Regions from separate parts of the Amycolatopsis sp. NPDC003731 genome, predicted to be linked through region 2. Evidence: riboswitches for the same ligand, from Rfam matches in the RefSeq annotation. Region 2 holds a riboswitch; the other holds the start of a gene.
What was found. A riboswitch is a leader RNA that binds a small molecule or an ion and turns the genes downstream of it on or off. The one in region 2 is predicted to bind S-adenosylmethionine.
Positions count from the first base shown of each region.

Region 1: linked by a shared signal. The riboswitch ahead of ACWDN5_RS39400 (aminotransferase class V-fold PLP-dependent enzyme) and the one ahead of ACWDN5_RS00715 (methionine ABC transporter ATP-binding protein) in region 2 are both predicted to bind S-adenosylmethionine.

Region 1 is NZ_JBSFNC010000156.1:7,424-12,697, forward strand. It holds gene ACWDN5_RS39390 (hypothetical protein) at 1-534, opposite strand, end outside; gene ACWDN5_RS39395 (hypothetical protein) at 539-1,135, opposite strand; gene ACWDN5_RS39400 (aminotransferase class V-fold PLP-dependent enzyme) at 1,152-2,477, opposite strand; SAM riboswitch class IV at 2,518-2,632, opposite strand; gene ACWDN5_RS39405 (potassium/proton antiporter) at 2,711-4,189, opposite strand; gene ACWDN5_RS39410 (ArsR/SmtB family transcription factor) at 4,287-5,042, opposite strand; gene ACWDN5_RS39415 (penicillin-binding transpeptidase domain-containing protein) at 5,171-5,274, opposite strand, start outside.
Region 2 is NZ_JBSFNC010000001.1:142,942-148,215, reverse strand. It holds gene ACWDN5_RS00730 (TatD family hydrolase) at 1-442, shown strand, start outside; gene ACWDN5_RS00725 (transglycosylase family protein) at 652-2,076, shown strand; gene rsmA (16S rRNA (adenine(1518)-N(6)/adenine(1519)-N(6))-dimethyltransferase RsmA) at 2,238-3,074, shown strand; SAM riboswitch class I at 3,201-3,291, shown strand; gene ACWDN5_RS00715 (methionine ABC transporter ATP-binding protein) at 3,501-4,514, shown strand; gene ACWDN5_RS00710 (4-(cytidine 5'-diphospho)-2-C-methyl-D-erythritol kinase) at 4,585-5,274, shown strand, end outside.

The sequences.
Region 1 (5,274 bases), on a different contig from region 2:
GATGCCCGCCGCGGCGAGCGCGCCGGCTGCCGGAGGCAGGAAAACCGTCGCGACCAGCGCGAACACGCCGGTGACGGCCAGCAGGAACCAGCTGCGTTCGCAGCCGGCCAGCAGCAGGAGGCCGAGCGTCGCCAGGAGCGCGCCGCGGACGTCGCCGCCGAGCCGGAACTGGAGGGCGCCGACCAGGTCGAGCAGCGGGACGGCGGCCAGCGCCCCGAGCGTGCCGAGCAGGAACCGGCCGGGACGCTCGGGCCGTAGCTGCCGCCAGTACCAAGCGGCCACGGCGAGCACCACGCAGACGAGACCGGCGAGCCAGCCGAGCCGCGCCGAGGGCACCACGTCGACGGCGACGGCGATCGCTCGCTGCTCGCTCGCCAGGCCGGTGCCGTTGAGCTCGTTGGTCGCGAAGCCGTGCGACCGCTGGTACCCCAGCGTGCTTTCGGGGCGGTCCGTGACCAGGTCGACGGCCACCAGCACGATCAGCGCGAACCCCAGCGCGGCCAGCGGGAACCAGGACCGCCGTGAACACCCCATCGGGTCAGGGTATCGAGCGCGGGCTTCCCCGCAGCAGGGCGATGAAGGCGGCGGCGAGCAGGATCATCGCCGAGGCCAGCATCCCCGCCGTGTCCGCCGAGAGCACCACGGCGACCAGGGCGAATGCCACCGTCGTCAGCAGGACGAACCGGCTGCGTTCGCAGGCGGCGAGCAGCAGCAGGCCGAGGGTGGCCAGGAGCGGGCCGCGCAGGCCGTCGCCGAGGCGGAACTGCCAGGACCCGACCAGGTCGAGCAGCGGGACGGCGAGCAGCGCGGCGATCGTGCCGAGGACGAACCACCCCACCCGGCCCGGCCGCCGGGCGAACGCGTACCAGACGGCGGTGCCGAGGACGGCCACGCCGAGTGTGACCAGCCACACCGGCCCGACCGGGAGGCTGCTGTCCCCGACGTGGAAGTCCAGCGGCCACCGCTGCGCGCGGCTGTACTCGGTCGCGCCGGGCGGGACCGCCGGTGCGAGGAGGAGGTTCGCGGACTCGCTTTCGGCCCGGCTCCGGCGCCACAGCAGCTGCACGACGACCGAGCCGAGCTGCGCGAACCCCAGCAGTGCCAGCGGAAACCAGAAACGCGGCCCTCTCCCCATCGGCCCAGGCCAGCGTTCAACAGAACGGCGGCAGCTCGCGCGGGTCGCCGACCGGGGCCCAGCGGCCGTCCACCTTCGCGTACTCCCAGCGGGCTCCGCGGGCGACGATCTGCCGCAGGGCGAGGAGCACGCGGTCGACGTGTTCCTCCGTGCTGCCGAGGCCGAGGCTGACGCGGACCGCCTGCTGCCCGTCGCCGCCGGTGCGGCCGATCAGGCGCTTGGCCGCGATGTGGGCGCAGAAGGCGCCGTCGCGGACGCCGATGCCGTACTCGGCGGACAGGACCGCGGCGAGCCAGCCGGGGTCGAAACCGTCGACGACGAAGCTGACCGTGCCGACCCGGTCGACCGGCGCGTCGAACAGCCGCAGCTCGGCGCAGCCCGGGATGCTCTCGAGGCCCTTGCGGAGCCGGGCGAGCAGGGCCTGCTCGTGGTCTTCGATCGCGGCCCAGTTTTCGCCGAGGGTCTCGCACGCGACGCCGAGCGCGTACACGCCGACGGTGTTGGGCGAGCCGGCTTCGTGGCGCTCCGGGCCGGTGTTCCAGACGACGGCGTCTTCGGTGACGAGCTTGGTCGCACCGCCGCCGGCGAGGTACGGGCGGGCCGCGCGCAGCCAGTCGGCACGGCCGATCAGCGCGCCTGCACCGAAGGGCGCGTACAGCTTGTGGCCGGACAGCGCGACGTAGTCGACGTCGAGTTCCTTGAGCGAGATCCGGCGGTGCGGGGCCAGCTGGGCGGCGTCGAGGGCGATCCGGGCGCCGTGTTTCCGCGCCACGGCCGCGATTTCCGCCACCGGGAGCAGCTCACCGGTCACATTGGACGCCCCGGTGACGACGACCAGCCGCGGGCCCTGCGGGGCTTCGGCGAGTGCTTCGTCCACAGCGGACACCGCGGCGAGGCGGGTGCGCGGCGTCGGGATCCGCCGGACGTTCGGGCCGTGCCACGGCAGCAGCGCGGCGTGGTGCTCGGTGTCGAAGACGACCACCGTGGTGTGCCGGGGAAGGCTGCGGGCGAGGAGGTTGAAGGAGTCGGTGGTGTTGCGGGTGAAGACGACGGTGTCGGTCCGCCGCGCGTCGACGAAGCGGCGCAGGACGTCGCGGGTGCGCTCGTAGAGCTTGGTGGAGACCTGCGACGCGAAGCCGGCGCCGCGGTGGACGCTGGCGTACCAGGGCAGGAACTCGTCGACCTTCGCGCGGACGGCGTCGAGGCAGGGTGCGCTCGCGGCGTGGTCGAGATTGGCGTAGCCGATGTCCCCGCCGGTCACCAGCGGAACCCGCAGCGACGCCCCGGCGACGGCGGGAACGGCAGGGGCTTCGAGCTGGGTGCGGTCGATGGCGAGAGTCATCGGGGTGCCTCCTCGGCGATCCGGGGGACCCCCGGCGAGGGGCCCGCGCTTGCCCGTCGCACGGCGCGACCGGCCCGGTCTTCACCCGGGGCACCCCACCGCGGTAGGAGGGTTGCCGGCCAGCAAGCCGGGGCTTCGCGCTGGCACTCATGACCTGGTTCGAAAGGTAACCGAGAGCGCGCCCGGGCGCCAACCCCCGTCGCACATTCTGAGACGCCGGTCACAGAGCGTGCTCAGCGACCGGATTCGCCCTTCCAGCGGGCCAGGCGGCCGGCCCGGTCGACGGCGCGCAGCCGGCGTTCGACCGCGTCGCGGACCGCGCTCGTCGTGACGACCAGGAGCTGGTCGTTCTCCTGCAACCGGCTGGTCTTCTGCGGGGTGAACCCGGCGCCGTCGCGGACGACCAGGCTGATCGTCGCCCCGACCGGCAGCCGCAGCTCGGACAGGTACACGCCGTGCATCTTCGACCCCGGCTGGATGCGGACCTGCAGCAGTTCGGCGCCGAGCTCGTCCAGCGGCGCGGAGTCGACCTCGATCTCGTGCGCTTCGGACTTCTTGGCCAGCCCGAGCGTGCGCGCGAGCGGGCCGAGCGTCGCCCCCTGGACCAGCGTCAGCACGATGACCAGCACGAACACCGCGTCGACCAGCCGCTGCGCGCCCGGCAGGCCCTGCGACAACGGGATCATGGCGAGCACGATCGGCACCGCGCCGCGCAGCCCGGCCCACGACAGGAACACCTGTTCCCGCCACGGCAGGCGGAACGGCAGCATCGACAGCACCACCGAGACCGGCCGCGCCAGCAGCAGCACCACCGCGCCCGCGACCAGGCCCGGCACGATCGCGTCGAGCAGCCGGCCCGGCGAGGCGAACAGCCCGAGCAGCACGAACAGCCCGATCTGGGCCAGCCACCCCAGGCCCTCGGCGAACGAGAGCGTGTCCGACCGGTGCGGCAGCCGCGAATTGCCGAGCACCAGCGCGGCGACGTAGGTGGCGAGCAGCCCGGACGCGTGCAGCAGCTGCCCGGACGAGTAGGCGACGACGCACACCGCGACCGTGGCCAGCGGGTAGAGGCCGGTCGCCGGGAGCGCGGCCCGGCGCAGCGCGATCCCGCCGAGCCAGCCGAAGGCGAGGCCGATGACCAGGCCCGCCGTCAGCTCGTAGACCACCAGCAGCGGCAGCGTCCAGTCCACAGTGGTGCCTTCGGCCAGCACCACGACGGCGATGTAGGCCGGTGCGTCGTTGATCCCCGACTCGAGTTCGAGCGCGCCGGTGAGCCGTTTGCCGATCCCGGCCGTGCGCAGCACCGAGAACACCGCGGCCGCGTCGGTCGAGGCGAGCACCGCGCCCCACAGCAGCGCCAGCCGCCAGTCGAGGCCCAGCAGCCAGTGCAGGGCCGCGCCGGTGGCCGCAACGCTCACCACTACGGCCACTGTGGACAGTGCGATCCCGCGGCCCAGCGCGGGTTTCACCGCCGACCACCGGGTGGTCAGCCCGCCTTCGGCGAGGATCATGACGAGGGCGGCGAGGCCGAGCGACTGGGTCAGGCCGGGGTTGTCGAACCGGATGCCGAAGCCGGCTTCGCCCAGCAGGACGCCGATCCCCAGGTACAGCAGCAGCGAGGGCAGGCCGAGCCGGATCGACACGCGCACGGCCAGCACGGACGCGAGGAGGACGACGCCGCCGACGCCGAGCAGCACGGGAAGCTGGTCCATGCCCGCCTCCTCCCGAGTGCCGTGGGGCTCTCAGAATAGTGAGGCACGTGGATTAACTCGTTCGTGTACCGCTGCCCGGCGCCGGACACCCGGTGTGTTAAGGCGCCGCAACACCACTGAGCGCGTCGAGATCGACACCGAGCGCGGCGAACGGCTCCCCCGCTGCCGGCAGCACCTTGACCGCGCGGTGACCGTCCCGGGCCACCCAGCCGGCGTCGACCGCCCGCTCGAGCAGCGCGGCGGGCAGGGCGCCGGCGAGGTGGTCGCGGCGCTCCGTCCAATCCAGACAGTCACGCAGCAGCGGCCGCCGCCCGGCCGCGACGGGGACGCCGAGAGCCGCCAGGACGTCGCGGCCGCGCGGGGTCAGCGCCAGCCCGGCGGCGGTGTCGAGCAGGCCGGTGGCGAGCATGCCCTCGCGGAGGGCGACGCCGAGCTCGCCGGCGAGGTGGTCGTAGCAGGTCCGGGCGAAGCCGAGCCGCCGGGCGCGCAGGGAGGACTTGAGGCCGGTGACCGGCCGGTGACCGGCAGCCTTTCGGGGGCTCCGGGTGGCGGAGCCCCCGGCCCGGGGCAGCGCCCCGGATGTCACTGCGTGCTGGGCCAGGTGCTCGATCAGCTCGGCGACCCGCGGGTCGGCGATCCGGACGTAGCTGGCCCGCCCCTGCTTGACGCGGGCGACGAAGCCGGCACCGGCCAGCCGGGTGACGTGCTCGCTGGCCGTCGAGAGCGCGATCCCGGCCGCCTTCGCGAGCTCGCCGACGGTCCAGGCCCGCCCGTCCAGCAGCACGAGGCACATGGTGGCCCGGCTCGGGTCGGCGAGCACCGCGGCCACCTCGGCCAGCGCGATCGTCTCCATGCCCCCACGCTACGGCCCCGACCCGTCGGCCACGGCCGAACCTTCGTACCCGGCCGGACGACACGCGTACCTGGACGGACGACACGCGTACCTGGATGGACGACACGGCGGCTGCGGGCCGGTGCGGGTCAGAGGGCCTTGAGGAACTTGGCGGCCAGCTGGACGGCCGGGCCGGAGTCGTTCGACTTTTCGAGGACCACGGCGAAGGCGATGCTGCCGCGGTAGCCGACGA
Region 2 (5,274 bases):
GCACATCGACCTCGCCAAGCGGCTCGGCAAGCCGCTGATGATCCACGACCGCGAGGCCCACGACGACGTATTGCGCATCCTGGCCGAAGAGGGTGCGCCGAATGCCGTAATTTTCCATTGTTTTTCCGGGGACGCGGAAATGGCCCGCAAGTGCGTCGACGCGGGCTTTGTCCTTTCCTTCGCGGGCACGGTGACGTTCAAGAACGCGAAGGGGCTCCACGAGGCGGCCCGGCTCTGCCCGCCGGGGCAGTACCTCGTCGAGACCGACGCGCCGTTTCTGACCCCCCACCCGTTCCGTGGGCGGCCGAACGAGCCGTTCGGCGCCGCTTACACCGTCCGTCACCTCGCGGCGCTCAGGGGCGAAGCTGTCCACGAAGTCGCCGAAGCGGTCCGGACCACCGCCGAGCGGGTCTACCGACTCCCCAGTGTCACAACGGGTTGAACGCATTGCGACAACAGGGTTCCCGGCTCGTCCACCTGATGGAGTGACCCAGATCACGACACTCCGGGGGGTGTTTGCGCAACCCGCCGCGACCCGTTACTGTCCCGTGATCGTGCCGGTCGGACCTGCGCTCAGCAGTTGCCGATCGTCACGCCCAGTCGTAGAGACGGCGCCCCCGACCGTCGTCTCGTGAAAGGGAACGATCCCCGGTGACAGGTAGCAGACAGGCTGGAGCGCGCTCCGCCGTCCTCGAACGCGGTCATTTCGAGGACACCGCGTACGGCCAGCTCGACTTCTCCGACGACCCGAACATCACGCAGCAGGACATCCTCGCCGCGCTCGGCCCCGATGCCGACGCGATGATGGCCGAGATCGACGTCGACGTCGACGAACTGATCCGCCTCATCAACGCCGAGACGACGTACCTGCCGCCGATCGTCATCCCGGACGGCCTCGAGGAGGACCGCACCGCTTCCCCCGAAGCGCGCCGTGCGGCTCTGGACGAGGGCCTCCGACAGACCACCAAGGTCTGGAAGCGCCGGTTCCTCAAGGGCGCCGTCCTCAGCGTCATGATCTCCGTCGCCGGCGGCGGCGCGGCCGCGCTGGCGATGAACAAGAGCATCACCGTCGACGTCGACGGCCACCAGCAGACCGTGCACTCCTTCGGCGGCACCGTCGGCGAGGTACTCGAGGACGCGGGCCTGTCCGTCGGCGAGCACGACTCGCTCTCGCCCTCCCCGCAGGCGGAGGTCGGCGACGGCGGCGTCATCAAGCTCGAGCGCGGCCGCCAGCTGAAGCTGATCGTCGACGGCGCCGAGCGCACCTCCTGGGTCCGCGCGACCCACCTCGGCGACGCGCTGAGCCAGCTCGGGATGACCGAGATGGACAAGGCCGGCACCTGGATGTCGATGCCGAAGAGCGGCGAGCTGCCGCTGCAGGGCGCGACCGTCGAGATCAAGACGCTCAAGAACATCACCCTGTACGACGGCGGCAACGCGCCGAAGCAGGTCAAGACCACGGCCGTGACGACGAAGGAGTTCCTGGGCGAGTACAAGCTCACCCTGGGCCCGGAGGACCAGGCCGAGGGCGGCCTGGACGTCAAGCTGACCGACGGCGCCGAGGTGCACATCAGCCGCACCGGCGTCTCGACGGTCGTCCAGAAGGAGTCCATCGACCCGCCCGAGCAGCGCGTCGACGACCCGAACCTCGCCAAGGGCAAGACGCAGGTCGAGGACCCCGGCACGCCGGGCGAGAAGGAAGTGACCTACAAGGTCACGCAGAAGAACGGCAAAGAGGTCGGCCGGGAGAGCATCTCCGAGAAGGTCATCACCCAGCCGAAGCCGAAGATCGTCCACGTCGGCACCAAGGAAGCCCCGACCCCGGCGATCGGCGACGGCTCCGCGTGGGACCGCATCGCGCAGTGCGAGTCGGGCGGCAACTGGTCCATCAACACCGGCAACGGCTACTACGGCGGCCTCCAGTTCGACAAGCGCACGTGGGACGCCTACGGCGGCGACCAGTACGCGAACCTGCCGAGCCAGGCTTCGCGCGAGCAGCAGATCGCGGTCGCGGAGAAGGTCCGCGACGCCCGCGGCGGCTACAGCGCCTGGCCGGTCTGCGGCAAGAAGGCCTGAGTACCGCTTCGAACCGGCCCCCGTCCTCCCCGGACGGGGGCCGTTCCGCGTGTCGACCCGCCAATCACGCGTGTCGGCTCTCCAATCACGCGTGTCGTCCCCCCAATCACGCGAGACGCGCCTCTGATCACGCGAATTCCGGGTTCAAGTAGGCTCCAGCGGTGGTTGAACTGCTGGGACCGGCCGAAATCCGTGCGCTGGCGGCCGAACTCGACGTGCGGCCGACCAAGAAGCTCGGGCAGAACTTCGTGCACGACCCCAACACCGTCCGGCGGATCGTCGAGCTGGCGAACGTCACGCCCGACGACGTCGTCCTCGAGGTCGGGCCCGGCCTCGGGTCCCTGACCCTCGGGCTGCTCGCCACCGGCGCCCGGGTGGTCGCCGTCGAGATCGATCCCAAGCTCGCCGAACGGCTGCCCAAGACCGTCGCCGAACGCGGGCCCGAGGCCGCGGGGAACCTCACCGTCGTCGGGGCCGACGCCCTGCGCGTCACCCGCGAACAACTGGGCGAGCCGACCGCTCTCGTCGCCAACCTGCCCTACAACGTCGCCGTGCCCGTCGTGCTGCACCTCCTGGCCGAGGTGCCCTCCCTCCGGACCGGTCTCGTCATGGTGCAGACCGAGGTCGCCGACCGGATGGCCGCCGGCCCCGGCAGCCGGATCTACGGCGTGCCCAGCGTCAAGCTCGCCTGGTACGGCCCCGCACGCAAGGTCGCCGCCGTGCCACGCTCGGTGTTCTGGCCGGTGCCGAACGTCGATTCCGCGCTCGTCGCCTTCGAGCGGGCCGACGCGACGGCGTCCGACGACCGGGACGTCCTCTTCGGCCTGGTGGACGCCGCTTTCTCACAACGCAGGAAGACGCTCCGGGCCGCGCTCGCGGGCTGGGCGGGCTCGGCCGAGCGCGCCGGCGAACTCCTGACGGCGGCCGGGATCGACCCCAGGACCCGTGGCGAGCAGCTGGATGTGCACGACTTCGCCCGCATCGCCGCCGCGCGCTAGCGGCTCCACAGTGGAGGCGTGAAAATACGCCCGCCAAGCCCGTGATCCCGCGATTCGGACACCTCCACTCGTGTGATCTGGGCCAACGGGCTTGCTTTCGCTCCTCGGGATCGGTTTTACTCAATACGTCCATCCCGAGCGACTGAGAGACCTGGCTCGCCGAAGTCGCAGCAACCACCCTCCACAGGGCAGGTGCTACCGCCAGGACCGATGGAGGCCGTTTTCGATGAAGAGGGTAGCCCGCCCCCTGCTCCTGACCAGGCGTCGCGTTGTCGACGAAGGCCGCCGCTCCGTGACCGCATGTCGACGCTCCCACTGAGCTAGTCCGAGCCGGTCCACCTCTTCTTCATGCACCGTCCGAACAGGACGGAACTCGCTTGCGGCCGGGTGCTGCGCGCTGCCTGCACCCCGTTTTCTGGAGCCTTCGTGATCACCGTCGAAAACCTGTCCAAAACCTTTGCCACCAACGGAAACTCCGTCGTCGCGCTGCGGGACGTGAGCGTCGACGTCCAGGCAGGCTCGCTGTTCGGCGTGGTCGGTCCCGCCGGGTCGGGCAAGTCCGTCCTCGCCCGGTGCATCGCCCTGCAGGAGCGCCCCGACCGCGGCGTCGTCCGCCTCGACGGCCTCAACACCGGCACCCTCGACGGCCGCCGCCTCCGCGAAATCCGCCGTCAGCTCGGCGTCGTTTCCACGAAGCCGGAGCTGATCGCCGAGCGCACCATCGCCGGCAACATCGCTTCCCCGCTCGAGCAGCTCGGCGTCGACGGCCCGCAGCGCCGCAGCCGGGTCGGCTCGCTGCTCGACCTCGTCGGCCTGACCCAGCGCGCCACGCAGCGGCCCGGTGAGCTGTCCGCCGGGCAGCTGCGCCGCGTCGCGGTCGCGAAGGCGCTGGCGGCGGCCCCGGCCGTGCTGCTCGCCGACGACCCGACCGCCGGCGTCGACCCGGAGGAGGCCGGCGCGGTGCTCGCCGTCCTCGACCGGGCGCGCTCCGAGCTGGGCACCACGATCGTCGTCACGACGCCGGACGCGGGCGTGGTCCGCCGGGTCTGCGACGACGTCGCGGTGCTGGAGGACGGCACGGTCGTCGAGCGCGGCACGGTGCTCGACCTGATCTCGAACCCGGCCAGCCGCACCGCCCAGGCGCTGCTGCCGGCCATCGAGACGACCCGCTCGCAGGCGGCGCGCTACGACCGCTCGGCCGACGTCGTGCTGGTCGGTTTCGCTTCGGTGGGCGCGCTGCTGCCCGAGGCCGCCGGCCGCTTCGACGTCGAGTTCGCCACCATCGGCGGCGGCCTGACCCGCATCGGTGACACGCCGGTCGGCCGGTTCCGCCTCGGTGTCCGCGGCGAGCGGGCCGACGCGGCGCTGGCCTGGGTCGCCGAGCGCGGCGGGCACGTGACGCAGACCGCGCGCGGCCCGCAGGGTGTGGCGGCTGCCTGATCTTTCCACCGGGAACGCCCCGATGCGCAGGTCGCATCGGGGCGTTTCCGCGGGCACGTAGGCTGGTCGGGTGCTCGCTGTAGTTCCGCCCCCAGTCACCGTCCGGGTCCCGGCCAAGGTCAACCTGCACCTTTCGGTCGACGACCTGCGGGAAGACGGTTACCACGAGCTGGTCACCGTGTTCCAGGCGCTGTCGCTGACCGACGAGGTGACCGTCGCGGTCACCGAAGAGCCCGGCATCGAGGTCTACGGCGAAGGGGAGGGCTCGGTCCCGATCGGCCCCGAAAACCTGGCCTGGCGGGCCGTCGAGGCGCTGGCCGCGCATGCCGGGCGCACCGGCGAGCCGAAGGTCCGGGTGGTGCTGCGCAAGGGCATCCCGGTCGCGGGCGGCATGGCGGGCGGCAGCGCCGACGCCGCGGCGACACTGGTCGGACTCGCTTCGCTGTGGGGGCTCGACGTCACCCGCGACGAACTCGCCGAAATCGCCGCCGGCCTGGGCAGCGACGTCCCGTTCGCGCTCTACGGCGGCACCGCGCTGGGCACCGGCCGCGGCGAACAGCTCGTCCCGGTGCTGTCGCGGCACACGTTCCACTGGGTGCTGGCTTTCGCCGCCGAGGGGCTGTCGACGCCGAAGGTGTTCGGCGAACTCGACCGCCTGCGCGCGGCGGGCAACCCGCCCCGGATCGGCTCGCACACGCCGGTCGTCGAGGCGCTGGCCTCGGGCGACCCGCGCCAGCTGGCCTTGCTGCTGGGCAACGAC